DNA from 2 places in the Agromyces sp. Y575 genome. Region 2 is predicted to be linked to the other one. Evidence: predicted binding sites of a transcription regulator. Region 2 holds the regulator's gene; the other holds the start of a gene.
The links. Region 2 encodes LexA, which represses DNA repair genes until DNA is damaged. Its sites were predicted from a motif close to TCGAACANNTGTTCGA; they were not measured.
Positions count from the first base shown of each region.

Region 1: AC1C2U_RS11720 (DUF222 domain-containing protein) is a predicted target of LexA. The motif match lies at 9,302-9,317, and genes of this name have one in related genera.

Region 1 is NZ_JCAIUI010000002.1:1,183,611-1,199,168, reverse strand. Features, by position in the region: gene AC1C2U_RS11780 (catalase) at 1-285, opposite strand, end outside; gene AC1C2U_RS11775 (Fur family transcriptional regulator) at 464-913, opposite strand; gene AC1C2U_RS11770 (ArsR/SmtB family transcription factor) at 1,022-1,402, opposite strand; gene AC1C2U_RS11765 (MFS transporter) at 1,529-2,719, shown strand; gene AC1C2U_RS11760 (4a-hydroxytetrahydrobiopterin dehydratase) at 2,889-3,596, shown strand; gene AC1C2U_RS11755 (winged helix-turn-helix transcriptional regulator) at 3,627-3,989, opposite strand; gene AC1C2U_RS11750 (SDR family oxidoreductase) at 4,071-4,739, shown strand; gene AC1C2U_RS11745 (hypothetical protein) at 4,775-5,095, opposite strand; gene AC1C2U_RS11740 (adenine phosphoribosyltransferase) at 5,202-5,735, opposite strand; gene AC1C2U_RS11735 (DUF3817 domain-containing protein) at 6,153-6,614, shown strand; gene AC1C2U_RS11730 (shikimate 5-dehydrogenase) at 6,786-7,601, shown strand; gene AC1C2U_RS11725 (MFS transporter) at 7,763-8,980, opposite strand; gene AC1C2U_RS11720 (DUF222 domain-containing protein) at 9,349-10,989, shown strand; gene purL (phosphoribosylformylglycinamidine synthase subunit PurL) at 11,304-13,565, shown strand; gene AC1C2U_RS11710 (NUDIX hydrolase) at 13,615-14,115, shown strand; gene AC1C2U_RS11705 (hypothetical protein) at 14,118-14,276, shown strand; gene AC1C2U_RS11700 (VIT1/CCC1 transporter family protein) at 14,308-14,973, opposite strand; gene AC1C2U_RS11695 (PLDc N-terminal domain-containing protein) at 15,093-15,320, shown strand; partial or broken gene erm (23S ribosomal RNA methyltransferase Erm) at 15,412-15,558, opposite strand, start outside.
Region 2 is NZ_JCAIUI010000003.1:785,064-800,621, forward strand. Features, by position in the region: gene AC1C2U_RS15750 (class I SAM-dependent methyltransferase) at 1-303, opposite strand, end outside; gene hflX (GTPase HflX) at 346-1,875, shown strand; gene AC1C2U_RS15760 (methylenetetrahydrofolate reductase) at 2,200-3,186, shown strand; gene metE (5-methyltetrahydropteroyltriglutamate--homocysteine S-methyltransferase) at 3,183-5,534, shown strand; gene AC1C2U_RS15770 (alpha/beta fold hydrolase) at 5,674-6,453, shown strand; gene lexA (transcriptional repressor LexA) at 6,501-7,178, opposite strand; gene AC1C2U_RS15780 (LysM peptidoglycan-binding domain-containing protein) at 7,448-7,849, shown strand; gene AC1C2U_RS15785 (histidinol-phosphate transaminase) at 7,935-9,026, shown strand; gene hisB (imidazoleglycerol-phosphate dehydratase HisB) at 9,023-9,637, shown strand; gene hisH (imidazole glycerol phosphate synthase subunit HisH) at 9,634-10,272, shown strand; gene priA (bifunctional 1-(5-phosphoribosyl)-5-((5-phosphoribosylamino)methylideneamino)imidazole-4-carboxamide isomerase/phosphoribosylanthranilate isomerase PriA) at 10,372-11,118, shown strand; gene AC1C2U_RS15805 (SseB family protein) at 11,102-11,962, shown strand; gene AC1C2U_RS15810 (pyridoxal phosphate-dependent decarboxylase family protein) at 12,099-13,517, shown strand; gene AC1C2U_RS15815 (ATP-dependent helicase) at 13,619-15,558, shown strand, end outside.

The DNA of each region.
Region 1 (15,558 bases), on a different contig from region 2:
CAGGGTCTCGACGGTCGCACCGGGCTGGAACACCGCGGCACGGGTGTACGCCGAGACATCCGCGGTCACTTCGAAGGTGCCGAACGCGCCGCCGCCCTTCGCGTGCACGATCCGCTCCGGGATCCGCTCGCGGTTGAACTGGGCGAGCTTCTCAACGAGGTAGCGGTCGTGCAGCACCGTCGCGCCGTCGGCGCCGATCGTGAGGGAGTGGGCGTCGCTGGCGACCGGCGTTCCGGTCTGCGTCGTGGTGGGTGTCGTGATGGGTGTCGTGATGGGTTCGGGCATGCGTCCTTCTCTCTTTTTCTCTTCGTTCTTTCTCTGGGATCGCCGGCCAGCGGCAGGCGGGGCGCCAGGAGGGTGGCGCCCGAGTTCGGGGCGCGCCGGATGAGCCCGGCGCGGGGTGCGGATACGGATACGGATACGGATGGTGGATGCGGAAATGCCGGCGCGGGCGGCTTCGGACTCAGCTCAGCGCGTCGCTCGCGCTGCACTCGAGGCAGATCCCCCAGAACGTGACTTCGGCCGAGGCGATGCGGAAACCGTGCGTTTCGCTCGGCGTGAGACAGGCGGCCTCGCCCACGACGCAGCCCACGTCGAAGACGGTGTTGCAGCGCGTGCAGACGAGGTGGTGGTGGTTGTCACCCGTGCGGGTCTCGTAGAGAGCCGGCGAGCCGGCCGGCTCGATCTTGCGTAGCAACCCCGCTTCGGTCAGCGCGCCGAGCACCCCATAAACGGCCTGCCGGGACGTGCTCGGCAGCGACGCGGCGACGCGGGTGTGCACGTCGTCGGCGTCGAGGTGCTCGCCCTCGAGGAAGGCGTCGAAGACCGCGAGTCGCGATTCGGTGACCTTGAGCCCCGCGCCGCGAAGCCGGGCCGAAGCCTGCTCGCGTTCATCGATGGCGTTCGTGGTCATGGCCTGAGCCTATCGGTTGTCTTGATTTTGTCAAAACAACTTGCGTCGGCGCGGTGGGCTGTCACGTGCCGGGACCGGGTGCCGCACCGAGGCATCCGTTCGCCGAACTCAGCGCGAGAGCGACTCGGGCTCATCGCGGATGCCGAGCATCTCGGCAGCCTCCTCGCGAGTCGGACGCGGGTCGGACGATGCGCTCAGGATGCTGTCGATGAGACCAGGGAACCGCGAGTCGAGCTCTTCGCGACGCAACGAGACGATGCGCGCGGTGCCGGCGACGGCCGTGCTCGTGACGCCCGCCTCGCGCAGCACCTTGAGGTGATGCGATGCGGCAGAGGGCTCTGCGCCTGCCGCGAGTGCGCAGGTGCCGCTGAGGCTGTCGCCGTCGTGCGCGAGCAGCGAGAGGATCGCGCGGCGATGAGGGTCGCTCAGGGCGAACAGCACATCGTCGAGACGGATGTCGGCTGCGGCCGGGTGGGCGAGTGTGCGCATCGCGGATATTCCTCGGGGTCGACTCTTGCTGCGACCAGCATACCCGTGGTTCACTGCTTCAAGAACTTTTGAAATAAGACCATCACTGGAACCTGAGGACTTGTGAACCTGCACCTGCTACTCCTGATGTTCGGAACCTTCGCCACGGGTACGAACGCGCTCATCATGACGGGGATTCTCCCGTTGGTCGCCGACGGCCTCGACACCACGCCCGCCGTCGCCGGGCTCAGCGTCACCGTGTTCGCGCTCGCCTACGCCGTCAGCGCCCCGCTGCTGCCGGTGCTCCTGGCGCGCTTCGAGCGGCGCACGATCATGGTCATCTCACTCATCGGTCTCGTGCTCGGCACCATCGCCTCGATCGCGGCGCAAGACATCACGACCTTCCTCATCACGCGGGCGATCGTCGGCTTCGGCTCGGCGGCCTTCACCCCCCAGGCGTCCGCCGTCGCCGTGGGCATGGTGCCTGCCGAGCGGCGGGGCCGAGCCATCACGATGGTGCTCCTCGGCATCACTGCTGCGAGCGCGATCGGCGTTCCGATCGGCACCGTGGTGGGCAACGCCTGGGGGTACCGCGCCGCGCTCCTGGTGGTCGCGGCGCTCGGGGTTCTGGCGATCGTCGGCATCCTCTTCGTTCCGAAGACGCCGAGGCCGGCGAATCCCGGCTTCGCTGCACAACTGGCGCCGTTGCGCCGCCCCGCCGTGCTCGCCGTCGCCGGCACCACGGCACTCGTGACTACCGGCTTCTTCGCAATCTCGATCTACTTCGCACCTCTGCTCTTCAGCACTGCCGGGCTCGACTCCTCCGCCCTGGCCGCCGTGCTCTCCGCGTTCGGCGTCGCAGGCATCGCATCCCTCCTGTTCGGCGGGCGATACATCGATCGATTCGGCGGCTTCCGCATCACCGCCGTCTCGCTCGTCGCGATCACGATCGGAACACTGGTGTTCGGCCTTGCGACGAACTTCTGGTGGGTCCTTCTCCTTGTGGTTCCGTGGGGCGTCTTCGGCAACATCATCATCCCGGCCCAGCAGTACGAGCTCGGCCGTCTCGACCCCGACAACCCTGCGCCCGTGTTCGCGTTGAACAGCTCGGCGATCTACGCGGGCACCGCCCTCGGCGGCCTGGTGGGCTCGGTGTCCATGAGCATCGCGCCCGTGCAATGGCTCGTCGTCGTCGCTGCCGTTCCGCTGTTCCTGGCGCTGCTCGCCACACTGGCGCAACTTGCGCGAGCGCGTCGCGCCGGGCGAGCCGGCGAGCTCGAACAGGCGTCGACCCCAGACGCATCCGACCTCTCCGACGTCGCCGCACTCGCTGATTGAGCGGCGGGGTGCCGCGGCACCGTGGCTGCGCTGGGGGGCCGTCCACCATTGGATCTTCGGCGCTTCCGGTGTCGCGGGGAGGCGCGTCTGCAAGAGGTCCAACGGCAGAACGAGCTCGAAGTGGATTCTCCGATGCCGCCGCGGTTGAACCCGAGTTACACTCACGTCTATGGACATGCTGAAGGGCGAACAGATCGCCGCGGCCGACCTGACCGACTGGCGCAAACTGGCCCAGGGACTGCATGCCCGGTACGTGGTCGACGACTTCGGCACGGGAGCACGGTTCGTCGTCGCGGTGGGCGAGGCCGGCGACGCGCTCGGCCACCATCCGCGCGTATCGATCGGCAACGGGTACGTCGACCTCGAGCTGGTCAGCGACGACGCCATCTACCGCGACGACGAGGGTACCGAACACGTCGTCGAATGGGTGACCCAGCAGGACGTCGACCTCGCGCGGCGGATCACCGAGATCGCCGCCGACCACGACCTCGACGCCGACCCGGCCTCGGTCAGCGACATCGAGCTCGGCCTCGACACGGCCCGCTCCGCGACCATCGCCCCAGTGTGGGCCGCCCTCCTGACCGGGAGCGCCGAGTCCCAGGGCCGCGGGTCCCCCAGCGACGAGATCCGGGACGCCACGGGACGGGTACCGAACCTCTGGTTCGGGGAAACCGACGAGCACGAGACTCCGCGTCAGCGGTTCCACATCGAGGTCTATGTGGCGCCCGAGGTGGCCGAGCAGCGGATCGCCTCCGCCCTCGCCGCGGGCGGGATCGTCGTCGATGACAGCGACGCGCCCTCGCTCACGGTCATCGCCGATCAGGACGGCAACAAGGGAATCGTCTGCGTCGACGTGTCCGCGGCGAAGAAGGAGTGAACCCGCCGACTCGGGTGACCACAGCGGGAACTATTTCGCGTTTGTTGGCCTGGGAGCGGCCCGGGCGGCGAGGACAGCGGGGACGTGTTCTTCGGCCCATTCCCTCACGGCGCGGAGCGGCACCAGGAGCGAGCGGCCGAGTTCCGTGAGTTCGTACTCGACGTGAGGGGGGTTCTCGTCGAATACGGTTCGGGATATCAGGCCGTCTTCCTCCAGGGACCGGAGCGTTTCCGCGAGGACCTTCGGGGTGATCCCTTGGATTCGGGTCGCCAGGGCGGTGAATCTCATCGGCTCGTGTTCGAGCGCGTTGACGATGAACACCGTCCATCGTGCGCCGATGCGCCGCAGCACGATACGCGATGGACAGCTCGCGGACATGATGTTGTACGCCATATGGAACCTCTCCGGTTACGTTGAAGTCACCAGTTACCTTTCCATAGCGTCGGGTGTATCGGCACCCGATCGGAGAAGAACGTGACTGGAAGACTCGCCAACAAGACCGTCCTCGTCATCGGCGGAACCCACCGCTTGGGCGCCGCCATCGCGGCGGGCGCAGATGCGGAAGACGCACACGTGACCGTCTCCGCACACGCGCCGCGTGATGAGACGACAATGCGCATCGACCTGCGTGACGAGGCGTCTGTGGCTGCGGCCGCGCAGCACATCGGTCCCATTGATCACCTGATCTCGACCGCCAGCATGACGTACAGTGCACCGATCCGCGCGATGGAGCTCTCCCGGGTGCAGGAGGCGATCGCGGCGAAGATCACCGGTCCCCTCCTGCTGGCCAAGCACTTCCAGATCCGGCAATCGCTGACCCTCTTCTCCGGTCAGGTCGCCTGGCGTCCCGGTTCCGGGAGCTATGCCACGGGAATCGCCAACGGCGCCATCGCGTTCGCAGCCCAACACCTGGCCGCCGAACTCGCTCCGGTACGCGTGAACGCGATCTCTCCGGGGATCATCGACTCAGGTCTCTGGGACGCCCGCGGTGCGGAGAAGGCGGCGTTCCTCACCGCAGCCGCCTCCCGGACGCTCGTCGGTGCGACAGGATCCGTTGAAGACGTCGTCGACGCGGTGCTGTGGATCATGTCCGCCCCGTACTTCACCGGCGAGACCCTGCGCCTCGACGGCGGACGCCGGTGACACTCCCCGCGCGAGCGACGCCAGAGCCGGCCGGCTCAGCGGTCGGTGCGGCGCTCGAGCGGTTCGGGCAGCACCCAGCGCTTCGGGCGCTCGGCGTCGACGGCGACGGGCTGCGAGCGCCCGCGGATGTAGAACATGACGAGGGATGCCGCGATGAGCGCGGTGCCGAGCGGCAGCACGAGTGTGTTCACCAGGTCGATCGCCAGGAGCCAGAAGATCAGCACGGTCTGCCCGGGCTGGGCGTTGAGCCAAGCTGTCGCGTAGAGCTCAGGGCGCACGTACGCGGCCAGGACGGCTCCCGCGAGCGACAGGGCGACGCCCCACCAGAGCGTTCGCTTCGGCATGCTGTCCCGCATCGGACCTCCTCGTTCGGAGGCAAACGCTACCAAGGAACGTCCGCGATGACCATGGCGGTTCCGCGGCGCTCGGAGTCCGCGGCATCCGCTCTGGCCGAAAGAGCGCTCAGTACTGCAGCAGCGAGAAGATCTCGTAGCGGTCGCCGAGCGCGCCGCGCCCGCCGAGGTCGGTGAGCTCGAGGGCGACCGAGATGCCGGCCACCTGCCAGCCGGCGCGTTCGACGAGCCGTGCGGCGGCCGCGACCGTACCGCCGGTCGCGAGCACGTCGTCGACGATGAGTACGCGGGAACCCGGCGGCAACTCGCCCTCGTGCACCTCGAGCGCTGCGGTGCCGTACTCGAGGGCGTAGTCCTCACGGAGTACCGCTCGCGGCAGCTTTCCGGCCTTGCGAATCGTGAGCACGCCTGCGCCGCAGATCGCCGAGGCTGCACCCGCGATGAGGAACCCGCGCGCCTCGACCCCGCCGATGTCGTCGAACCGGCCGGCGAACGGCTCCGTCAGAGAGGTGCCGAGCGCGTGCAGCGCCGGCCCGCTCGCGAACACCGGGGTCAGGTCGCGGAACGTCACGCCCGGTTCGGGGAAATCGGGGATCGACGCGATGAGGCTCGAGACGAGCTCGCGTGCAGACTGCTCGGTCACCGGCCAAGGCTACCGCGCACCGGCCGAGCGCGAGTGCCGGTCGAGCTCGTCGAGACCTCGAGGCGACGGTTTCGACAGGCTCAACCAGCAGAGGAGACGACGGTTTCGACAGGCTCAACCAGCAGAAGAGACGGCGGGTTTCGACAGGCTCAACCAGCAGAGGAGACGACGGTTTCGACAAGCTCAACCAGCAGAAGAGACGGCGGGTTTCGACAGGCTCAACCAGCAGAAGAGACGGGGGGTTTCGACAGGCTCAACCAGCAGAGGAGACGGGGGGGGGGGGGGTTCGACAGGCTCAACCAGCAGAAAAGACGGGGGGTTTCGACAGGCTCAACCAGCAGATGGGTCAATCGTTCGTTCGATGCGGGCATGCAGCCGGGCCTGACACGATGGAAGCAACCGAGCTCTGGAGCGCCTGTGTCACCGAAACGCCTGTACCGCGGCCTCGCCTTCGCCGAGGCCGTCACGTGGACGATCCTCATCGTCGCGATGATCCTGAAGTACGCCGCCGGCGTCGAGTGGGCGGTGCTCGTCGGCGGTTCGATCCACGGGTTCGTGTTCCTGTCGTACGCCCTCGCCTCGGTCATCATCGGCGTCAACCAGCGCTGGAACGTCGGCCGCATCGCCTTCGCCGTGCTCACCGCGATCGTGCCCTACGCGACCATCCCCTTCGAACTGTGGCTCGTGCGAAAGGGCCACCTCGAGGGCGACTGGCGCCGCGAGAAAACGGATCATCCCGCCGATTCGAACTGGGTCAACGGACTGCTGCGCTGGTTCCTCGCGCGGCCCGTGCTGCTCGTGTCGCTCGCGGTCGTCGGCATCGCCGTCGTCTTCGCGGGGCTGCTCGTGATCGGCCCGCCCGGGGGTCGCGAGGCTTGATGAGGTGCGGATGCCGCGGCATCCGCTCTCGGACGTCGACGCTGTTGTGGTCGCCGATGCCGTGCCGAGACCGATCGGCAGGGTCTCGATACGCGCTTCGCGCTACTCGACCAACGGCTGCGGCTGCGGCTGCGGCTGCGGCTGCGGCTGCGGCTGCGGGAAGATTGCAGCATGCCCATCCTCAACAAGGACATGGCGGTCTGCATCTCGCTCGCGGGCCGGCCGTCGAACCTCGGCACACGGTTCCACAACTTCCTCTACGACGAGCTCGGCCTGAACTTCATCTACAAGGCGTTCACGACCGACGACCTCGAGGGCGCCGTGCGCGGCATCCGTGCGCTCGGAATTCGCGGATGCTCCGTGTCGATGCCGTTCAAAGAGGCGGTGATCCCGCTCGTCGACGTCGTCGAGCCCTCGGCGGCGGCGATCGAGTCGGTCAACACGATCGTGAACGACGGCGGCGTGCTCACCGCGTCGAACACCGATTACGAGGCGATCGCGCAGCTCATCGCCGAGCACGAGCTCGACCCCGCGCAGCGCGTGCTCGTGCGCGGTTCGGGCGGCATGGCGAAGGCCGTGGTCGCGGCGTTCCGCGGCGCGGGCTTCGACGACGTGGTGGTCGTCGCGCGCAATTCTTCTCTCGGGCCGGCGCTCGCCGGGCAGTACGGCTACGCGTGGACGCCGACCGATCCCGAGCCCGGCGCCGACGTCATCGTGAACGTCACCCCGCTCGGCATGCACGGGGCGGATGCTTCGGCGCTCTCGTTCTCGGCGGAGCATGTCGGTGCGGCATCCGTGGTGTTCGACGTGGTCGCGTTCCCGGCGGAGACGCCGCTCGTCTCAGCAGCGCGGGCCGCCGGCAAGCTCGTGATCAGCGGGGCCGAGGTGCACGCGATGCAGGCAGCGGCGCAGTTCGAGCGCTATACGGGCGTGCCGCTCACGCGCGAGCAGATCGAGCGCGCCGCCGCGTTCTCACGAGCCGAGTAGCTGCCCCGCCGGTCGAGTAACGCGCGACGAAGGAGCCCCACCGCCGGTCGAGGAGTGCGCGACGAAGGAGCCCGCGTATCGAGACCCCGCCCCCAGGTCTCGATACGCTCGCTTCGCTCGCGACTCGACCAACGGAAACGACTCGACCAACGGTCGAATCGTCAGCGGTGCACGCGATTGACGGCAGCGGTCCAGATGAGGGCGGTGCTCGAGCACGCGAGCAGCGCCACGAAGACCCACGGAAGTCCGCCGAGCCCGATCACGCCGAACAGGATCGCGCCGAGCAGCGCCCCGCCGCCGATGCCGGTGTTGAAGGCCGTCGTGTAGATGGATGCCGCGGCATCGCGGATGCGCGCCGACGCCGAATGCAGCAAGCGTGTGTTGAGCATCGGCGGGAGCGCCCCGAACGCCGTGCCCCACAGGAGGAAGCACGCGATGCCGACGCCCGGCACCTGCGGGAAGAGCGCGAGACCCGCGACGCCGAGGCCCGTCGCGATGAGCGCGACGGCGAGTCCGACGGTGGGGCGGCGTCCGAGCACGGTTCCCGCGAACACGAGGCCGACCGCGCCCGCGATGCCGTAGGCGAGCAGCATCGGGCTGATGGCGCTGGCCGGCAGTCCCATGACCTCGGTGATGAAGGGCGCGACGTAGGTGTAGAAGGTGTACGCACCGACCATCGTGACCGCGGTGATCAGGCAGACGACGAGTACGGGCACGAACGTGGGATCACTGCGCAGACGGAGCGGCGCGGCATCCGTCTCGCCCGCATGGTGCCGTACTGGAGGAAGGAATCGCCAGACGAGGAGGGCGCCGAGGAGTGTGAGCACGCCGATTCCGGCGAACGCGAGCCGCCAGCCGAAGGCCTGGCCGAGCGCCGTGCCGAGCGGAACGCCGAGCACGAACGCGAGCGAGCCGCCCGCGACGCTGATAGAGACGGCGCGGGCGAGCTGCTCCTTCGGCACGAGGTGGCCTGCGTACGCACCGACGACCGACCAGAACAGGCCGTGGGCTGCGCCGCCGAGGATGCGGGTGGCGAGCACCGTGCCGTAGTTCGGCGCGAACGCGGTGAGCACGCAACTGACCGCGAGCACGGCGAGCGCGATGACGATGAGGGTGTGTCGCGGCATCCGCTTGGTCAGGGCCGACAGCGGCACCGTGAGCACCACGACGGTCGCGGCGAACACGGTGACGAGCAGGCCGATGAGGGGCTCGCTGACCTCGAGCTCGCGGCTCATGTCGGGCAGCAGGCCCGTCGGGATCATCTCGATAGTGACCGAGAGGAAGACGGCGGCGGCGAGCACGATGAGGCCGAGCCACGGGAACGGCGGCGCGAGGGCGGGCGTGGTGTCGGTTCGATCGACGGGAGTGGACGGCGTCATGGGAGTACCTGAGCGAAGGGCGTTCCCCGCGGACGGCGGGGCGGGGCTCCGCGAGTGGCCGACGGCGGGTCGACTGCGCGCTGATGTGCGCGCCCAGGGCCGCCGAGAATGCGGCGACCGCGTTCAGTCTACAGAGCGGATGCCGCTGGGTGCAGGTGGTTCGTGGGGGTTCGCGGGGTTCGTGGAGGTTCGCGGGTGGCTCGTGGGCGGCTCGGGTTCCGGGGGCGGTGCACCTCGGGGCGGCGCGCTTCGGGGCGGCGCATTCGGGCGGTGCACCTCGGGGCGGTGCACCTCGGGGCGTCCCACTCGAGTTCTCCACATTCGAACATTCATTCGTATTTGAGTCTGAAACCCGCTAGAATAGTGACATGCCCGAAGCCCCTGCAGCACTCCGCGAACTCGAAGCGGTGTGCGCGTCGGTGCTGCAGGAGTGGGCGGGAGCCCTGCTCGCCGCGTCGCGCGACGCTGAGGCCGACATCGGCGTCATGAGCGACGACGGGCTCATGCGCGCGACCGAGTCGTTGGCCAGGCTCGGTCGCCGCGTCGAGGCCCTGCAAGCACGTTGCGCAGCCGGCATCGCCGAGCGCTCGCGTGGCGGTGGCGACGGCGACGACTTGTCGCGAAAGCACGGCTTCTCCTCGCCCGAGCGGCTGATCGCACAGACGACCGGCGGCCGCTACTCCGATGCCGCACGGCTCGTCGCGGTGGGTCAGGCCACGAGCCACCGTGCCTCGTTCACCGGCGAGGCCCTGCCCCCGCGGCATCCGCATGTTGCTTCCGCGCTCGATGCAGGCACGCTCGGCGTCGCTGCGGCCGAGGTCATCCGCCGGTTTCTCGACCACCTGCCGCCGGTCGTCGCGCGCGACGAGGTCGACGCCGCAGAACTGCTCCTCGTCGACCGCGCTCCGATGGTCGGCGTCGACGGGCTCACGCGCTTGATCAAACAGCTCGAAGCGCACCTCGATCCAGACGGTGTGAAGCCGCGCGAAGACGAGCTCCGGTCCCGGCGAGGTCTCTCCATCTGGCAAGACGCGGCGGGCATGATCAATCTGAAGGGCGCGTTCGATCCGGCGAACGGGGCACCGATCAAGCTCGCGATCGAGGCGCTCGTCGGTGCCGAACTGCACCGGGCACGAGATGCGAAGCGTCCGTTCGGGGCGACGGGCGACCACACGGCGCCCGGCTCCGGCGCCGACGGCAACGCTGACGGCAACGCTGACGGCGATTCTGGCGCAGGTTTCGTGTCCGACCCAGGTGACGGCGAGGTCGAGGCCGCCGACCCCCTCTTCCGCGAAGAACGCACGATCGGGCAGATGAACGCCGATGCGCTGGCCGACATCGCGAGGCTGTCCCTCTCGAGCGCGGCCGCACCGCCAGCACTTCGAGGGGTCAGCGTCGTCGCCCGCATCGATGTCGATGCGCTCGTGACAGGGCGTGGGCACGCGAACATCGACGGCGTCGATCAGCCCGTGTCGGCCACCACCGCGCGCGAACTCGCCGAGTCGGCCGGGGTCGCCCCGCTGCTCATGCGCAACGGATGCGAACCCCTCGAGCTCGGCCGCGCGGCAAGGCGATTCTCCCCGGCCCAGAAGATCGCGCTCGTCGAACGAGACGGCGGCTGCGCATGGCCGGGCTGCCACCGACCCCCGTCGCATGCCCAGGCTCACCACATCGCGTGGTGGAAGCGCCACCGTGGCCGCACCGACGTGGCGAACGGCATCATGCTCTGCAGCTTCCATCATCATCGGGTCCACGACGACGGGTGGAGCATCTTCATCCGCGATGCTCGCAGCTGGTTCGTCCCGCCCGCACACCTCGACCCCGAGCAACGGCCCCGACCGGGCAATGTGGCAGCGCGTCACCTCCTGTCTCGCCATGGCCCAGCACGGCATCCCGACAATTCGCCGCAGGTCGAACGGCAGCGGTCGTTGCCCACGCCTGTGCCCATGCCCGTGCCCGTGCCCACCACCTCAGCCTCGGCCGCCGGAGTGGTCACAGCGGTTGCGTGAGACCGGTCGCATCGCAACGGCCGGTCGGGGCGCCACGGTCGCACCACAGCGCCCGGTCGGGGCGCCACGGTCGCACCACAGCGCCGGGTCGGGGGCGCCACGGTCGCACCACAGCGCCCGGTCGGGGCGCCGCAGTCGCACCACAGCGGCCGGTAGACTTGCGGGGTCAGGCATCCGCCCCGCGGCATCCGCTCGCCGCCGTTCTCTGGAGCTCGCCACTCGTGACCACTGAAGCCCCCGCCAACACCGCTGCCCCTTCGACGGGCTCAGGGAGCACCGCGACGCCGGCGCTCGACACCGTCGAGGTCGCCGCAGTGACTCCTGAAAAGGAGCAGCCGTACGCCGCGCTGGGCCTGAAGCCCGACGAGTACGAGCGCATCCGCAACATCCTCGGCCGCCGCCCCACGAGCGCCGAACTCGCGATGTACTCCGTCATGTGGAGCGAGCACTGCTCCTACAAGTCGAGCAAGATCTACCTGAAGCAGTTCGGCAAGAAGGTCACGCCCGAGATGAAGAAGAACCTCATGGTGGGCATGGGTGAAAACGCGGGCGTCATCGACGTCGGCGAGGGCTGGGCGGTCACCTTCAAGATCGAGAGCCACAACCACCCGAGCTACATCGAGCCGTTCCAGGGCGCAGCAACCGGCGTCGGCGGCATCGTGCGCGACATCATCTCCATGGGCGCCCGCCCGGTCGCGGTCATGGACGCCCTGCGGTTCGGCGCGATCGACCACCCCGACACTGCACGCGTCGTGCACGGCGTCGTGTCGGGCATCAGCTTCTACGGCAACTGCCTCGGCCTGCCGAACATCGGCGGCGAGACCTGGTTCGACCCGATCTACCAGGCGAACCCGCTCGTGAACGCCCTCGCGGTCGGCGTCATGCGCCACGAAGACCTGCACCTCGCCAACGCGAAGGGCGCCGGCAACAAGGTCGTGCTCTTCGGCGCCCGCACGGGCGGCGACGGCATCGGCGGCGCGTCGATCCTCGCCTCCGACACCTTCGCCGAGGGCGGCCCGACCAAGCGCCCCGCGGTGCAGGTCGGCGACCCCTTCGCAGAGAAGGTACTCATCGAGTGCTGCCTCGAGCTCTTCGCGGGCGGCCTCGTCGAGGGCATCCAAGACCTCGGCGCAGCCGGCATCTCGTGCGCGACCTCCGAGCTCGCCTCCAACGGCGACGGCGGCATGGCGATCGTGCTCGACGACGTGCTGTTGCGCGACCCCACGCTCACGCCCGAAGAGATCCTCATGAGCGAGAGTCAAGAGCGCATGATGGCGATCGTGCGCCCCGAGAAGCTCGCCGGCTTCCTCGAGGTCGTCGCGAAGTGGGACGTCGAGACGAGCGTGCTCGGCGAGGTCACCGACACCGGCCGCCTCAGCATCATGTGGCACGGCGAAGAGATCGTGAACGTCGACCCGCGCACCGTCGCCGTCGACGGCCCCGTCTACGAGCGCCCCGTCGCCTACCCCACCTGGATCGACGCGCTGCAGGCCGACACCGCCGCGAAGCTCGACCGGCCCACGACGCCTGACGAGATCCGCGCGCAGTTCCTGCAGCTCATCGGCTCGGCGAACCAGGCGGATGCCGCGTGGGTCACGAACCAGTACGACAAGTACGTGCTCGGCAACACGGCGCTCAGCTACCCCGACGACGCGGGCATGGTGCGCGTCGACGAGGAGTCCGGCCTCGGCGTCTCGATCGCGACCGACGCCAACGGGCGCTACTCGCAGCTCGACCCGCGCCAGGGCGCGAAGCTCGCCCTCGCCGAGGCGTACCGCAACGTCGCCGTCTCCGGCGCGGTGCCGGCGGCCGTCTCCGACTGCCTGAACTTCGGCTCCCCCGAGAACCCCGAGGTCATGTGGCAGTTCTCCGAGACGGTCGAGGGCCTTTCAGACGGATGCCTCGAGCTCGGCATTCCCGTCACGGGCGGCAACGTCAGCTTCTACAACCAGACCGGCGATGTGCCGATCCACCCGACGCCCGTGATCGCCGTGCTCGGCGTGATCGACGACGTCGCGCGCCGCATCCCGTCGGGCTGGCAGGATGACGGGCACAACATCTACCTGTTGGGCGACACCGCGCTCGAGCTCGACGGCTCCGCGTGGGCCGGCGTCGTGCACGGCCACCTCGGCGGACGCCCGCCGGCCGTCGATCTCGCCGGTGAGAAGCGCCTCGCCGAGCTGCTCAACGCGGCTGCGATCGAGGGGCTCATCGATTCGGCCCACGACCTCTCCGATGGCGGCCTCGCGGTCGCCCTCGCCGAAGCGGTCGGTCGTTTCGGCCTCGGCGCCCGCGTGGTGCTCGACGAGGTCGCCGGCGACGCCGGCATCGACCTCGCGACCGCACTCTTCTCCGAGTCCTCCGGCCGGGTCATCGTGACGGTGCCCCGCGAAGACGACGTCAAGTTCCGTGGGCTCTGCGAGGGCCGCGACTACCCGGTGCGGCGCATCGGCGTGACGGATGCGACATCCGCCGCCCTCGAAGTGCAGGGTCTCTTCACCCTCTCCATCGACGAGCTGCGCGGTGTGAACCGCGCCCCGCTCGCCGAGGCGTTCGGGCCCATCGTCGGGTACTGACGCACGCCGGTCGAGTTGTTGGTCGTGTAGCGAAGCGTATCGAGACCCGATGACCGAGTCCGACGGAACCGTGTACACCGAGGCGTATGCCGCGTCGCACGGCAGATTCGCGGTCATCCCGGCCGCCTACGTCGTGCTGCGAAGGGGCGACGAAGTGCTGCTGCAACTGCGCCACGGCACGGGGTACTTCGACGAGCACTGGGCGTGCGGCGCGGCCGGTCATGTCGAGGCCGGAGAGTCGCTTCTCGCGGCCGCGGTTCGCGAGACCCGCGAAGAGCTCGGCGTCGATCTCGACGAGTCGGCGCTCACGGTGCTGACCGTCATGCACCGCACCGAGGGCACGCCGCATCGGGCGATCGACGAACGCATCGACGTGTTCTTCGCCGCCACCGAATGGCGTGGAGAGCCTCGCCCGATGGAAGACAAGGCGGCCGAGCTCGCCTGGTTCCCGCTCGACGGCCTGCCCGACCCGGTCGTGCCGCACGAGCTCGCCGTACTCGACGCGATGCGGCGTGGCACGCTCGCCCCGGTCACACCCTACGGGTTCTGACCGTGGCCTCCGAGTCGTGGCAGGCCACCCTCATCTGGGTGCCGACCGCGGTGTTCGCACTCGCGATCGTCATCGGCGTCGTCGTGCGTTGCATCCGCGCGCCAGCGACGGCCATCGCCACAGCCATGGCAGCGAGACCGGCGCCGGTGGCCGCGGAGTAGGTGGCCGCGGCCGCTGACTCCGCGCGCCCGCTCAGAAGACGAGGAGACCCGCGAGGAAGCTGAGCCCCATCGTCGCCACGCCGATGCCGATCGTGCGGCGCAGCGCCCGGGGCACGGAGGTACGCGCAGAGAGCGCGATGAGCACGCTCGTCACGGCGAGCGAGATGAGGGTCGCGACGGCGACCGCCCACTCCTCCCAGGCGGCCGGATAGGAGAGCAGCATGATCAGCGGAAGCAGCGAACCGGTGGCGAGTGCCGCCGCGTTCGCGAACGCGCCGAGCAACGGGCCCGAAGCCGGCATCGGTTCGTCGATGCCGTGCTCGGCCTCGAGCTGGGCACCGACGGCGTCATGCGCGTGCATCCGCTGGGCGACTTCGCGCGCCAGGTCGCGCGGCACACCGCGATCGACGAAGTGCGCGGCGAGGTCCTCGAGATCGTCGCTCGCGTCCTCGCTGATGTCGCGCTCCGTCTCGATGATCAGCGCCCGCTCGGTGTCGCGCTCGGCCGCGAGTTCCGCGTACTTCGCCCCGAAGCCCGCGACGGAGCCCGCCACGAGGGCCGAGAGCGAGGCGACGAGGAGCGTCGTGCTCGATGCGCCGGCGCCGGCGAAACCGAGCAGCACACCGGCGGTGGTGATGATGCCGTCGTTGGCGGCAACGGCGAAGTCGCGGGCCGCGTCGGTGCGGTACCACCTCATGCGCCCTCCCCATGCCGATGCACCCATTCTGGCGGTGAACGCCCGAATGCACCGGGCGTGAAGGTAGCCTGTCGGTGACGAGCACCTGCTGCGCTCGATTGCGACGAACGGATGAGACATTGGACGGATTCTTCGCCTGGAACCTCGTCGCACTCGTGCTGGCCGTCGGGTACCTCGCCGTCATCCTCTGGGTCGTGTCGCGCATCTTCCGCAGCGACGAGCTGAACGAGCTCGAACGGTGGGTCTGGGCGATCGCGGTGATCTGCTTCCCGCTCGTCGGCTCGATCGTGTGGTTCGCCGCCGGGCCCCATCCGTTCGGCATTCGCCTCACCCGCGACCTCCGCTAGCGCCGCGCGTCCGCGGCTCGCGCTGGGGTCCGCGGCGAGAACGGGTCTTCGTTCCGGTGCTCGTTCCGGTGCTCGATCGGACTTCCGTCCAGACGGCGGCCCAGTGCTGCCACGTGAGTCTCGTCGGCAGCACGTGGTCGGGGATCGCGAGTGTGCGCAGCAGCATCCGCGCTCGATCGGTGCTCAGCGGTCGCGACGTTCGCGTCAGAATCTGCGCGAGCCCCCGCCCGCGCCCGCG
Region 2 (15,558 bases):
ACGACGTACGAGGTCGAGGGCACGCTCGTTCACATCGACGGCCCACACCGTGGCATCCGGAGATCGCAGCGCAAGTGAGATCGCGATCGCGCCCCAGCCGCAGCCGAGATCGAGCAGGTCGCCCGTTGCCGGAGGTGCCGCGGCGCGGTCGAGCAGGATGCGGGTGCCGGTGTCGAGATGTTCGGGGCTGAAGACGCCGCCCGCGGTGGAGAGCGAGAGCTCGCGACCCGCGAGGGTGACGGTGATGGTGCGGAGAGTGGCCTCGCCGCCCGGACGAGAGGAGAAATAGTGGTCGGAGGCCATACAGGGGAACCTATCGCAGCGACGGGAACTAGGGTTAACACGATGAATGACGCCGAACCGAACTCCGCAGACGATGCCGTCGAGCGGGTACTCCGCGGCGCCGAGACCAAGGCAGGCGTGACCCGCTTCGGATCCGATGCCGCAGCGGCGCTCAGGGCGCCTGACGCGGCCTCCGGCGCCGGTTCCGACACCGACGGCGAGCAGTACGACCGCGAGGCGCGAGCGGGCCTCCGTCGGGTGGGCGGGCTCTCCACCGAGCTCGAAGACGTCACCGAGGTCGAGTACCGACAGCTGCGCCTCGAGAACGTCGTGCTCATCGGCGTGTACTCGCAGGGCTCGCAAGACGAGGCCGAGAACTCCATGCGGGAGTTGGCCGCGCTCGCTGAGACGGCAGGCGCCCGAGTGCTCGACGGAGTGCTGCAGCGCCGACCGCATCCCGACCCGAGCACCTACCTCGGCCGTGGCAAGGTCGAAGAGCTGCGGCACATCGTCTCCTCCCTCGGCGCCGACACGGTCGTCGCCGACACGGAACTCGCGCCCAGTCAGCGTCGTGCGCTCGAAGACGCGGTCAAGGTCAAAGTCATCGACCGCACCGCCGTGATCCTCGATATCTTCAGCCAGCATGCGAAGAGCCGTGAGGGCAGGGCGCAGGTCGAACTCGCCCAACTCGAGTACCTGCTTCCCAGGCTCCGCGGATGGGGTGAGTCGATGTCCCGACAGGCCGGTGGCCAGGTCGGCGGCACCGGCGCGGGCATGGGTTCCCGTGGCCCAGGTGAGACGAAGATCGAGCTCGACCGGCGTCGCATCCACTCCCGCATGGCGAAGCTGCGCAAGCAGATCGTCGGCATGAAGCCCGCGCGTGAAGCCAAGCGCGCCAACCGTAAGCGCAACGCGGTGCCGTCGGTTGCGATCGCGGGCTACACGAATGCCGGCAAGTCGAGCATCCTGAACCGCATCACCGGAGCCGGGGTGCTCGTCGAGAACGCCCTGTTCGCGACCCTCGACGCAACCGTGCGTCGCAACACCACGGCCGACGGGCGCATCTACACGATCGCCGACACCGTCGGCTTCGTGCGCAACCTGCCGCACCAGCTCGTGGAGGCATTCCGGTCGACCCTCGAGGAGGTCGCCGACTCCGATCTCATCGTGCACGTCGTCGACGCAGCGCACCCCGACCCGGCCGGGCAGATCGCCACGGTGCGCGACGTCATCGGTGAAGTCGGGGCACGCGACATCCCCGAGCTCATCGTCTTCAACAAGGCCGACCTCGTGACGCCTGAAGACCGCCTCGTGCTGCGCGGGCTCGAACCGGGCGCGATCTTCGCCTCGGCCCGCACGGGCGAGGGCATCCCCGAGGTGCTCGAGGCGATCGCACGCATGCTGCCCGACCCTGCCGTCGAGATCGACCTGCTCGTGCCATACGACCGGGGCGATGTCGTCTCGACCCTCCACGAGACCGGGCGCGTGCTGTCGATCGAGTATGTCGAAGACGGCACGCGTGTCCGTGCGCTTGCCTCGCCCGAACTCGCTGGCCAGCTCGAGCAGTTCGCGGCGGCATCCGTTCGGGCGTGAACGACCTGCCGCTCGACCAGTCACCGAGTACCGGGGCACCTGCGCGCGCCTGACCAGCGCGGCATTTGACCCGGCGCGACCGCCGAGGCATCCGTGGTTCGAAAGCTCGACGGATGCCGCGACCTCGTGTCACCTCGCGTCACAGACGTCCGCAGGCGGCGGATGGGCGTATCGTCGCTCTTGATCGATCTGTGATCGGCCCGAAGCCGATCACATGGAGCGACCGCCGAGCCCGGCACCCGCCCGCGAGAACCACCCGCCGTTCCGGCCGGGGGAGCGCGGCCTGCCGTGTTCGCCCCGTTGCCGCTCGCCAGCAGGAGCACCATGGCATCGACCGCATCCGACGCATCGGGCGACGACTGTCGGCCCGGCCTGCCGATCTCCTTCGAGCTCTACCCGCCGCGCACCGATGCCGCGGCGCTGGCCCTCGGCCGCACCATCGATCGGCTCGCCGAGGTCGATCCCGCATTCGTCTCGGTGACGTTCGGTGCCGGAGGCAGCTCCCGCGCGCGTTCCCTCACGGTGCTGCGATACATGCTCGAGCACACGCATGTCGAAGCGATGGCCCACCTCACGTGCGTGGGCTCCTCCCACGCTGAGGCGAACAGGCTCGTGCGCGAGTTCCTCGACGCCGGCATCACGAGCTTCCTGGCTCTGCGCGGCGACCCGCCGACCGACGCCGACCCCGATGCCGGCATCGGCGACCTCGGCAGCGCCGCGGAGCTCGTGCAGCTCATCCACCGAGTGCAGGAGGAACGGGAGCCGTTCGGCCAGGTCGACGTACCGGGAACCCCGGGCGCATCTCGCATCAAGGAACGGCCTCGCCCCGAGCGTGTCGCGGTTGCGGCGTTCCCCAACGGACACCCGCGTTCGCGCGGCGTCGGGCAAGACGTCGACACGCTGCTCGCCAAGGAGATCGCCGGGGCGAATCTCGCGATCACGCAGTTGTTCTGGCGTGCCGACGACTATCTCGGCTTCGTCGAGCGTGCGCGCGTCGGCGGCGTGACGATCCCCATCCTGCCGGGCATCATGCCCGTCACGACGCCCGCTCGCCTGGCACGCCTGACCGAGTTGACCGCCGTCGAGCCGCCGGCAGAGCTGGCGATCAACCTCGAGATCGAACCGGATGCCGCGGCGCAGGCCGAGCTCGGCATCGCATTCGCCACCCGGCTCTCCGCCGACGTCATCGCGGGCGGCGTCCCGGGCCTGCACCTCTACACCTTCAACCGCCATGAGGCCGTGCTCGACGTCGTCGAACGACTCGGGCTGCGCGCCGACCGGCTCGCGGACGAAAGGAACACCGCACGATGACCATCTCCGCACCCGCCTTCCCGGTCGCGACGATCCTGGGCTACCCGCGCATCGGGCGTCGGCGCGAGCTGAAGCGAGCAGTCGAGGCGTTCTGGGCCGGCTCCATCTCCGCTGACGAGCTCGAGCAGTCGGCCGCCGAACTCCGGGCCGTGACACGTGAACGCCTCGCCTCTATCGGCCTCGGCCGCACGGATTCCGGGATTCCCGAGACCTTCTCGTTCTACGACCAGGTGCTCGACGCGGCCGTCGCCGTCGGTGCGGTGCCGCTGCGTTTCGCTGGGCTCGCCGATGAGCACGGGGGTGTCGACCTCGCTGGGTACTTCACGATCGCCCGCGGTGCCGGCGACGACGCCCCGCTCGAGATGACCAAGTGGTTCGACTCGAACTATCACTACCTCGTGCCCGAGATCGCCCCCGACACCGCATTCTCGCTGCACGCCGAGCGGATCCTCTCCGAATTCGCTGAGGCGAAGGCCGCGGGCTTCGTGACCAGGCCCGTGATCGTCGGCCCCGTCACGTTCCTGCTGCTCGCGAAGCCGGCCGCCGGGGCGACAGAGAGCTTCCAGCCGATCGACCGGCTCGCCGACCTCGTGCCCGTCTACGCAGCGCTGCTCGAAGAGCTCGCCGAAGCGGGAGCCGAATGGGTGCAACTCGACGAGCCCGCCCTCGTGAGCGAGAGCATCGACGTCGCGCGCGACCGGGTACTCGATTCCGTCGCCGCGACCTACGACGCGCTGGGCTCCCTCGAGCGCCGCCCGGCGATCTTCGTCGCCGCGCCATACGGCTCGCTCGACGACGCGTTGCCCGCCCTCGCCGCCACCCCGGTTGAGGCGATCGGCCTCGACCTCGTGCGCGGTGCCCTGCCCGAGTCGCTCGACCCCGCGACGGCCGAGTCGCTCGCCGCGAAGACCGTGGTCGCGGGCGTCATCGACGGACACAACATCTGGCGCGGCGACCTGGTTGCCGCCTTCGAGCAGCTCGAAGCAGTTCAGCACCTCGCCGCGTCGGTCGCAGTGTCCACCTCCACCTCGTTGCTGCACGTGCCGCACGACGTTGAAGACGAGGATGCGCTCGATGCCCGACTCGTCGGCTGGCTCTCGTTCGCCAACCAGAAGGTGGGCCAGGTCGCCGCGCTCGGTCGCGGACTTGCGAACGGGCGCGCCTCGATCGAGGGCGAGCTCGCCGCGGCATCCGCTGCCCTCGCCGATCGTGGCGGTGCGCCGGGTGTGCGCGTGCCGGTCGTGCGCGACCGCCTCGCCTCGCTCACGAAGGGCGACTTCGCCCGCGCGAGCTACGACGAGCGTGTTGCGGCGCAGGCGTCGCTCGGCTTGCCCGAGTTGCCGACGACGACGATCGGGTCGTTCCCGCAGACCGGCGAGATCCGTCGTGCCCGCGCTCGCTTCGTGGGCGGCACGCTCACGGGCGAGGAGTACACCTCGCTCATGCGCGAGGAGATCGAACGCGTCGTGCGGTTGCAGGAAGACCTCGGACTCGACGTACTCGTGCACGGCGAACCCGAGCGCAACGACATGGTGCAGTACTTCGCCGAACTCCTCGACGGGTTCGCGGTCACCAAGCACGGCTGGGTGCAGTCGTACGGCTCGCGCTGCACGCGTCCTTCGATCCTCTGGGGCGACGTCTCGCGGCCAGCGCCGATGACGGTCGATTGGTCCGCGTTCGCCCAGTCGCTGACCGAGCAGCCCATGAAGGGCATGTTGACCGGCCCTGTCACGATCCTCGCCTGGTCGTTCGTGCGTGATGACCAGCCGCTCGGCGCCACGGCGCGACAGGTTGCACTCGCCCTGCGCGACGAGATCTCCGATCTCGAAGCGGCCGGCATCCGGGTCATTCAGGTCGACGAACCCGCACTCCGAGAGCTGCTGCCGCTGAAGCGTGCCGACCAGCCCGCCTACCTCGACTGGTCGGTCGGTGCCTTCCGCCTCGCGACCGGCGGTGCGGACTCCGCGACGCAAGTGCACACGCACCTCTGCTATTCGGAATTCGGCGTCGTGATCGATGCGATCAAGAACCTCGACGCCGACGTCACCTCGATCGAAGCGGCCCGCAGCCGCATGGAGGTCGTCGACGACATCGAGACGAGCGGATTCGATCACGGCATCGGCCCGGGCGTCTACGACATCCACTCGCCGCGCGTGCCGAGCGTCGACGAGGTGCAGGCGCTCCTCGAGCGCGCAGCCGCCGCGATCCCCGCGACCCGGCTCTGGGTCAACCCCGACTGCGGCCTGAAGACGCGCGGCTACGACGAGACCGTCGCATCGCTGCGGCACATCGTCGAGGCGACCCGTGCGGTGCGGGCCGGTCGCGCCGCCTCGATACCCACCGGGTAGCACGGGCGAGCGGATGCCGCGGCTCGCGGCATCCGTTCGGCATCCGTTCGGTCAGCGTGCGGATGGGGCCCGGCCGGCGTACGGCCGACGCTCGGCTGGTGCCGAGGCGACGCACAGCCGCAGCGCGTAGCTTGGTCTCATGCAACTCGCGGTCCACGAATCCGGCGGGGGTTCGCGAACCGCGGTCCTCATCCACGGCATCATGTCCGATTCCCGTGCGTGGCACCGAGTGACTGCCGAACTCGAGGCGCAGGGGTTCCGGGTGCTCGCGGTCGACCTGACGGGTCATGGACGCAGCCCGCGCGCTGTGCACTACTCGCCCGCCGCGTGGGCGAGCGACGTCGTCGAGACGCTCACGCCGATGCTCGACGGCCCGCCCGATCTCGTCATGGGTCACTCGCTCGGCGGACTGGTGGCGAGCCTGGTCGCCGATCGGCTCGCGCCTCGCGCGGCGATCTACATCGACCCGGCCTTCTCCTTCCCGAAGGGCGTGAAGGGGTGGGCGTTCAAGGCATTCTTCGCGATAGCACCGAGGCCGCGCCGGTCGGCCCTGGTGCGCATGAATCCGAAGTGGAGTGCGGTCGACGTCGAGATCGAGCTCGCGACGCTTCGAGACTGGGACAAGCGCACCATCCTCGGTTTCACCGATACGCGACCGCTGGTGCCGCCCGTGCGCCTCGTCGCCCCCACTCTGGTGCTCCTGGCGGAGAAGAGCCTGCTGATCACGGCGAAGATCGCCCGGCAGCTGCGCGGACAGGGCATGACCGTCGCGACCCTGAGCGGCACGGGCCACACGGTGTTCCGTGACGATCACGCGGGGTTCATGGATGCAGTGTTCGACTGGTTCAACGCGTTGACGCCTGCCGCGGTCGGGAGCGCTCTCGCCGCGGCTCGACCCGCGGTTCAGACTGCAGCATAGAGCCGTGCCTCCCCGCCGCTCCGGAACGGACTGGCGGGGTTGCCCAGTCAGACTGCTCGGAGCACCGCGACGATCTTGCCGAGCACTTCGGCATGGTCGCCGACGATGGGCTCGAACGCGCTGTTCCGCGGCAGCAGCCAGGTGTGACCGTCGCGCTGGCGGAACACCTTCACGGTCGCCTCGCCGTCGAGCATCGCCGCGACGATCTCACCATTCTCTGCTGTGCGCTGCGATCGCACCACGACCCAGTCGCCGTCGCAGATCGCGGCGTCGATCATGGAGTCGCCCACGACCTTCAGCATGAACAGCTCGCCTTTGCCGACCAGTTGGCGGGGGAGGGGGAACACCTCGTCGATCTGCTGTTCAGCCGTGATCGGCACGCCCGCGGCGATACGGCCGACCAGCGGCACCATGGCCGCGTCACCGACCGGGGTCGGGTCGGAGGAGGTCACAGCGCGCTCGGTGACACCGGGCAATTGAATGAGCACTTCGAGCGCACGAGGGCGGTTGGGGTCGCGCCGAAGGTACCCGGCGAGCTCGAGCTGGTTCAACTGGTGCGTGACGCTCGAGAGCGAGGAGAGGCCGACGGCGTCACCGATCTCGCGCATGCTCGGCGGGTAGCCGCGACTGGAGACCGAGCGCTGGATCATCTCGAGGATCGAGATCTGCTTGGCGCTCAAGCTCTTTCGGCGGCGTGGCCTGCCGGCCGCCTGCACGTCGTCGATGTCGGTGCTCAACGTCTTCGCCCCTCGTAGCGGCCGCTTCGCGACCGGATGTCGGTGATGTCCGGTCGACTCCCTTCCAGACATTCGAAACTGTATCCGCCTCACGCGCGCGCGGCAAACATTTGTTCGAGTGTGTCGCGGAATCCGTCCGTCGGAATTCCCCGCGTCCGCCCTTGCGTTGTTCGTCATTCGAATGTATGTTCGGAACAGAGTTTCGCATCCGGCCCTCCCGGCCGAGGGTCGGATGCGACTCCTACAGGAGGTGTGACATGAGTGCAGCGATCGCTACGACCGGCTTCCAGCCCCCGAAGGCCCTTCCGCGAGAGGAGGCGGCGTCGGTGGCTTCCGCGCGCACGAGGCTCCGGCTGACGCGACGGGGTCGCATCGTGTTCACGTCGCTCGCCGCACTTCCGCTCGTGGTGTGGGCATTCGTGGCGGTGATCGGCGCGGGCGGCGCCGCGGCCGACGTCGAATCCAGGGGCGTCTCGTTCCAGGCTGCGTCGTTCGAGTACACGACGGTCGGGCAAGGCGATTCGCTCTGGGAGATCGCCGAGTCGATCGACCCCGGGGCCGATGTGCGAGAGATCATCGCTGAGATCATGCGACTCAACGGGCTCGATGACGCGGTGGTCGAACCCGGTCAGCGCCTCGCACTTCCCGCCGCCCCGTGACACGCGAATAGGCGAAGCCTCGGGCTTCCGTCGGTCGATGACGGCTTGGCCGAATGGCCTCGGTGCGCATCGTTAGCATTGAAGGGTGACGAGTCTTGAAGACCTCCCCATCCGCGATGACCTTCGTGGTCGCACCCCGTACGGGGCTCCGCAGCAGTCCGTTCCGGTCGCGCTGAACGTCAACGAGAACACGCATCCGATTCCCGAAGACGTCGCACACGATGTGGTCGCTCGCGTCGCCGCCGCTATTCTCACCCTCAATCGCTATCCCGATCGAGAGTTCACCGAGTTGCGCCATGCACTCGCCGGCTATCTGGGCCACGGCCTCGAGCCGGCGCAGATCTGGGCCGCGAACGGTTCGAACGAAGTGCTCCAGCACATTCTTCAGGCATACGGCGGGCCGGGCCGCACCGTGCTGGGCTTCGCCCCGACCTATTCGATGTACGGCCTGCTGGCCTCCGGCACCGGCACCGAGTGGGTCACCGCCGGTCGCGATGACGAGTTCGAACTCAGCCCCGAAACGGCCGTAGCGGCGCTGCGAGAGCACGATCCCGACATCGTGCTGCTCTGCGCGCCGAACAACCCGACGGGTACGCCGCTCTCACTCGAGACGATCGAGGCGGTCGTCGACGCGGCGCGCGGCATCGTGGTCGTCGATGAGGCCTACTTCGAGTTCGCCGACCCCGGAACTCCGAGTGCGCTCACGCTCCTGCCGGGGCGGTCCCGGCTGCTCGTGTCGCGCACGATGAGCAAGGCGTTCGCATTCGCCGGTGCCCGCGTCGGCTACCTCGCCGGTGATCCGGCCGCCATCGACGCCCTCCGGCTCGTGCGACTGCCGTACCACCTCTCCGCGCTCACCCAGGCGGCCGCCCTCGGCGCCCTGGCGCACGCGGCCGAGATGCTCGCGATGGTCGAAGAGATTCGCAGCCAGCGCGAGCGCATCTCGATCGAGCTCCTTCGACTCGGATTCCACCCGTATCGCAGCGGCTCGAACTTCGTGCTCTTCGGCGGGGTCGAAGACCCGCACGCGGTCTTCGAACAACTGCTCGCGCGCGGCATCCTGATCCGCGAGATCGGTATCCCCGGTCACCTGCGCGTCACGGCCGGCACTGAGGCCGAGACCACCGCCTTCCTCGAGGCGATCGCCGTTTCGGCCCCGAATAGGATCGACTCATGACCGCAACGAGATCGCCGCGCACCGCCCGGGTCCAGCGCGAGACGAGTGAATCGAGCATTGACCTCTCGATCGATCTCGACGGCACCGGCACGAGCGATATCGAGACGAGCGTGCCGTTCTACGACCACCTGCTCACGGCGTTCGCGAAGCACTCGCTCACAGACCTCACCGTGCGGGCACGCGGCGATATCGAGATCGACGTGCACCACACGGTCGAAGACGTCGGCATCGTGCTCGGGCAGGCGATCAAGCAGGCGCTCGGCGACAAGCGCGGCATCTCGCGGTACGGCGACGCCCTCGTGCCGCTCGATGAGGCGCTCGCACAGGCCGTCGTCGACATCTCGGGGCGCCCGTTCCTCGTGCACACCGGAGAGCCGACCGGGTTCGAGTACCACCTCATCGGCGGGCACTTCACCGGGTCGATGGTGCGGCACGTCTTCGAGGCCATCGCGTTCAACGCGGGCCTGACCGTGCACGTCAACGTGCTCGGCGGCCGCGACCCGCATCACATCGCCGAGGCCGAGTTCAAGGCGTTCGCGCGTGCATTCCGTCAAGCGAAGGCGTTCGACCCGCTCGTGTCGGGGGTTCCGTCGACGAAAGGCGCTCTGTGAGCCGCACTCGGCGCGTCGTCCTGCTCGACTACGGCTCGGGCAACGTGCACTCCGCTGCGAAGGCGCTCGAGCGCGCCGGTGCAGAGGTGACCGTCACCGCCGACCGCGCCGCGGCGCTCGAAGCCGACGGACTCGTGGTGCCGGGCGTCGGGGCGTTCAAAGCCGTGGTCGACCAACTTCACGCCGTTCGGGGTGAAGAGATCATCGATCGCCGTCTCGCGGGCGGTCGCCCGGTGCTGGGCATCTGCGTCGGCATGCAGGTGATGTTCGAGCGGGGCGTCGAACGCGGAGTCGACTCCGAGGGGCTCGGCGAGTGGCCGGGCAGCGTCACCGAACTGCCAGCCCCGGTGCTGCCGCACATGGGCTGGAACACGGTCGAACCCGGCGAGGGCTCAGCCCTGTTCGCCGGAATCGAGGACGAGCGCTTCTACTTCGTTCACTCCTTCGCGGCGCAGGAGTGGCTGCTCGACGTGCAGCCACCGTTTCCCCGGCCGGCGCTCACGTGGGCCGAGCACGGAGGTCGCTTCCTCGCAGCCGTCGAGAACGGCCCGTTGTCGGCGACGCAATTCCATCCTGAGAAGTCGTCGGATGCCGGCATCCGCTTGCTCGCCAATTGGCTCGGCACGCTCGCCTGAGCCGCTCGGCCGTCACGTGCACATCGCTTCGACTTGGTCGGACTAGGATGCTGTGACTGTGCCGATTCGCAGGCGCGACCGCGATCTCTAGGACAGTGAATGAGTGAATTCAACAAGACCCTCCGCCTCGTATTGCTTCCGGCCGTCGATGTGGCCGGCGGCAAGGCAGTACGCCTGACTCAGGGTGAGGCCGGCACCGAGACCAGCTACGGCGACCCCGTCGACGCGGCGGTCGATTGGGCCGACCAGGGAGCGGAGTGGATCCACCTCGTCGACCTCGATGCGGCCTTCGGTCGCGGCTCGAACGCGGGCGTGCTGAAGAAGGCCATCCGCCAGGTGCGCGGCGTGAACGTCGAACTCTCCGGCGGCATCCGCGATGACGAGTCGCTCGAGCATGCCCTCGCGATCGGCGCCAAGCGCATCAATCTCGGTACGGCAGCGCTCGAGAACCCCGAGTGGGCGGCGTCCGTGATCGCCCAGTACGGCGAGGCGATCGCTGTCGGGCTCGACGTGCGCGGCACGACGCTCGCCGCGCGCGGTTGGACGCAGGACGGCGGCAACCTCTGGCAGGTCCTGGACCGACTCGAAGAAGCCGGTGCCGCGCGCTACGTCGTCACCGATGTCACGAAAGACGGCACGCTGCAGGGCCCCAACCTCGAGCTGCTGCGCCAGGTTCTCGACCGTACGTCGCGCCCGGTCGTCGCGTCGGGGGGCATCTCGAGCCTCGACGACATCATGGCGCTCCGTGAGCTCGTTCCGCTCGGCCTCGAGGGGGCGATCGTGGGCAAGGCGCTCTACGCCGGTGCCTTCACGTTGGCCGAGGCGCTGGATGTCGCTTCGCAGTGACCCCGGCGCCGAGCCGGGTCGCGGTGAGACGGATGCCGCGGCATCCGTCGACTCGCAGTCCGCTGCCGGTGCCGGTGCTGGTACCGACTCCGCCGGAGTGCCGTGGGCGGGGCGGGCGTTCCAGTCGAACGCGCATGCCGCCGACGACGGCCGGGCACCGGAGGCCCTCGGCGCCGCGCTGGACGGTTTCCGCGCGGGCACGATCGGCCAGGCCGCCGTTGTGGCGGAGTTCGGCCGATCGCGTCTCCTGATCCCGCTCCTCGCCGAACTCGGAACCGGCGGTGCGGAGACGGGGGCTCACGGCCTCGCTGTCGACAAGAGCCAAGAGCTCTCGATCGTCACCGTCGAGGGACCTGACGGGCGCAAGGTGCTGCCGGTGTTCGCCTCGGTGCAGGCGATGTCGCGATGGAACCCCATGGCGCGGCCGGTGCCGGCCGACGGAGTGCGGGTCGCCCTCGCCGCCGCTGACGACGGCACCGATCTCGTCGTGCTCGACCCGGGCTCCGCGACCGAGTTCGTGCTGCGGAGGCCGGCGCTCTGGGCGGTCGCGCAGTCCCAGGACTGGCATCCGCCGTTCGATTCCCGAGAGGTCGAGGCCGCATTCCGTCGTTCGATCGACCGGGAGCTCGCGGTGCTCGGTGTGACCCTCCTCGCCGGCGACCCCGACGCGCGACTCGCCGGTCCCGAGCTCGTGGTGCGCCTGGAGCTCATCGGTGGGCTCAGCCGGGAGGAGCTCGACGCGACGACGGCGCGTCTTGCACGTCGGTGGGCGGCCGACGACGTCATTGCGACGTCCGTTGACTCGCTCACGGTCAGGCTCGTGGGTGGCACGCTGCTCGCCTGATCGCCGCCGGCCGATCGCGTGAGCGCTGGCATCGCGCGGGGGAGCGCGTCTGTCGCCTGAATTGGGCCGTTGACCGTTTCCACCATGGCGGCGCACAATCGGGTTGTGCGTGCGGCGCACGGAATCCGGGGTGACCATGGATGGATCGACACCGCCCGGTGGCGACACCGCGTACGACGAAGTGCTCGAGGCGGCCGGTCGTCACGCACGGGAGTGGCTGTCGGAGGTCGGCGAGCGCCGGATTCCGCCGCGCGCGACCCTCGATGAGATCAAGGACCGACTGGGGCGCGAGCTGCCCGTGATCGGTGAGCCCGACCTCGAGGTTCTCGTGCGGCTCGCAGAGGGAGCCGAGCCGGGACTCATCGCGATCGGGTCGCCGCGCTTCTACGGTTGGGTGATCGGCGGCACGCAGCCGGTCGCGCTCGCTGCAGACTGGCTCGTCTCGGCGTGGGATCAGAACACGGGACTGCGAGCGATCACTCCGGGTGCGGTCGCCGTCGAGGAACTCGCGGCGCAATGGCTCCTCGAGATCCTCGGACTGCCGGAGGGCAGTGACGTCGGATTCACGACCGGGGCGACGATGGCGCAGTTCTCGTGCATGGCTGCTGCGCGGAACGAGGTGCTGCACCGCATCGGCTGGGATGTCGAGGCACATGGGCTCGCCGGTGCACCCGCCGTGCGCTACATCGCCGGCGAAGAGCGGCACGGCACGGTCGACCTGGCGGCGCGTTATCTCGGCCTCGGGGCGCCGACGACGGTACCGGCCGACGGGCAGGGCCGCATCCGCGTCGACGAGCTGAGTGCGGCGCTCGCAACGGGCACGGGCCCGGCGATCGTCGCCCTCCAGGCCGGCAACATCCACTCGGGGGCGTTCGACGACTTCGCCGCCGCGATCGAGATCGCCCATGCCGCTGGCGCATGGGTGCACGTCGACGGCGCATTCGGGCTGTGGGCGGCGGCGTCCCCGGCGCTCCGTCACCTCGTGGCGGGATTCGAAGGGGCGGACTCCTGGTCGACCGATGCCCACAAGACCCTCAATGTGCCCTATGACTGCGGCATCGCCATCGTGCGCGATCCTGCGGCGATGCGCCGCGCGCTCGGCATGCACGCGAGTTACCTGCAGGCGACGGACGTCGGCGCGGACCCGCATGAGAAGGTGCCCGAGCTGTCGCGCCGCGCACGCGGGGTGCCGACGTGGGCGGTGCTGCGCTCCCTCGGCCGCACGGGGGTCGCGGGCCTCGTCGAGGGTCTGGCCGAATCGGCCCGTGCCATCGCCGACGGCCTCGTCCGACTTCAGGGCGTCGAGGTGCTGAACGACGTCGTGTTCACACAGGTGTGCATCGCGCTCGATGAGGACACGGCCACAGCCGCGCTCAGCGAGCGGCTGTGGAACGACGGCGAGGTGCTCGCGATGACCTCGCGCTGGCGGGGTCGCACGGTCGTGCGGTTCTCGGTGAGCAATTGGCGCACGGATGCCGCGCAGGTCGCGCGCACGGTCGAAGCCGTCTCCCGTGCCCTCGCCGCGATCCGCGCGGAGACTCCGTCGGTCGAGTAGTGCCCTCCCCGCTGGTCGAGTAGCGCCCGACGAAGGAGGACGCGTATCGAGACCCCCACAACGCTCAGCTCGCAGTCGGTGGCATCCGCTTGAATGGAGTCATGACGGAGGCGCTCGAAGCGTTCTCGCCTGCGACGCGGGCGTGGTTCACCGAGTCCTTCAGCGCGCCCACCGCGGTACAGCGCGGCGCCTGGAAGTCGATCTCCCGTGGCGACCACTCGCTGGTCGTCGCACCGACCGGTTCAGGTAAGACGCTCGCCGCGTTCCTCTGGGCGATCGACCGACTCCACCACGAGGGGGCCGACGCGAGCACCACGGGCACCCGGGTCATCTACCTCTCGCCGCTGAAGGCCCTCGGCGTCGACGTCGAACGCAACCTGCGGGCACCGCTCGTGGGCATTGCACGTACGGCTGCCGCCCATGGTCTCGAGGTGCCCGAGGTGTCGGTCGGGGTTCGCTCGGGTGACACGCCACAGGCCGAGCGACGCTCGCTCGTCGCGCATCCGCCCGAGATACTCATCACGACCCCCGAGTCGCTCTTCCTCATGCTCACTTCGGCTGCACGCGGGACGCTCCGCGGTGTGCAGACGGTCATCGTCGACGAGATCCACGCGCTCGCAGGCACCAAGCGCGGCTCGCATCTCGCGCTCTCGCTCGAACGGCTCGACGAGCTCACGGCGCAGCCGGTGCAACGCATCGGGCTGTCGGCGACGGTGCGTCCGCACGAAGAGGTCGCCCGGTTCCTCGGCGGCACGCGGAAGGTCACGATCGTCGCCCCAGCCTCGGGCAAGCGGTTCGATCTCAAGGTCACGGTGCCGGTCGACGACCTGTCGGACCTCGCAGGCGAGACGAGTGCCGGTTCGGTCTGGCCGCACGTCGAAGAGGCGATCCTCGACGAGGTGCTCGCCCATCGCTCCACGATCGTCTTCGCGAACTCGCGTCGTCTCGCCGAACGCTTGACCGCGAGGCTCAACGAGCTATGGGCAGAGCGCACGGCAGAGCCCGTCGACGCTCTCGTCGAGTCGGCGGCCACTCGCCGCACCCCCGCCGAAGCGGTCGGCGCCTCGGGCATCACGGGTGGTGCCCCGCCGGTCATCGCCCGCTCGCACCACGGCTCGGTCAGCAAAGAAGAGCGCGCCTTCGTCGAAGACGACCTGAAGTCGGGCCGGCTCCGCTGCGTCGTGGCGACGTCGAGCCTCGAACTCGGCATCGACATGGGCGCCGTCGACCTCGTGATGCAGGTCGAGTCGCCCCCGTCGGTCGCGAGCGGCCTGCAGCGCCTCGGTCGTGCCGGTCACCAGGTCGGGGAGGTGTCGAAGGGGCTCATCTTCCCGAAGCACCGTGCCGACGTGCTGCATTCGGCGGTCGTCGCCGAACGCATGATCGGTGGCGCGATCGAAGCACTGCGCATTCCCGCCAACCCGCTCGACGTGCTCGCGCAGCAGACGATCGCCGCGACCGCGCTCGACGAGTGGGACGTCGAGGCGTGGTTCGAACTCGTGCGCCGCGCGGCACCGTACGCGGCATTGCCGCGGTCGGCGTTCGACGCGACCCTCGACCTGCTTGCGGGCCGCTATCCGTCCGACCGCTTCGGCGAGCTCCGCGCCCGCATCGTCTGGGATCGCGATGCCGGCACGATCGTCGGCCGCCGCGGGGCCCAGCGCCTCGCGGTCACGAGCGGCGGAACGATTCCCGATCGTGGCCTCTTCGGCGTGTTCATGGTCGGCGAGGCCGGCCCCGGCCGCCGGGTCGGCGAGCTCGATGAGGAGATGGTGTACGAGTCGCGGGTCGGCGATGTCTTCGCGCTCGGTGCGACGAGCTGGCGCATCCAAGAGATCACGCACGACCGGGTGCTCGTGGCGCCGGCTTTCGGCGAGCCGGGTCGGCTTCCGTTCTGGAGGGGCGACGGCATCGGGCGCCCTGCCGAGCTCGGAGCCGCGATCGGCGAGTTCATCGCCGAACTCGCGGGTGCACCGACATCCGATGCCCTCGTGCGCAGTCGTGTCGCCGGGCTCGACGAGCGCGCAGCGATCAACCTGGT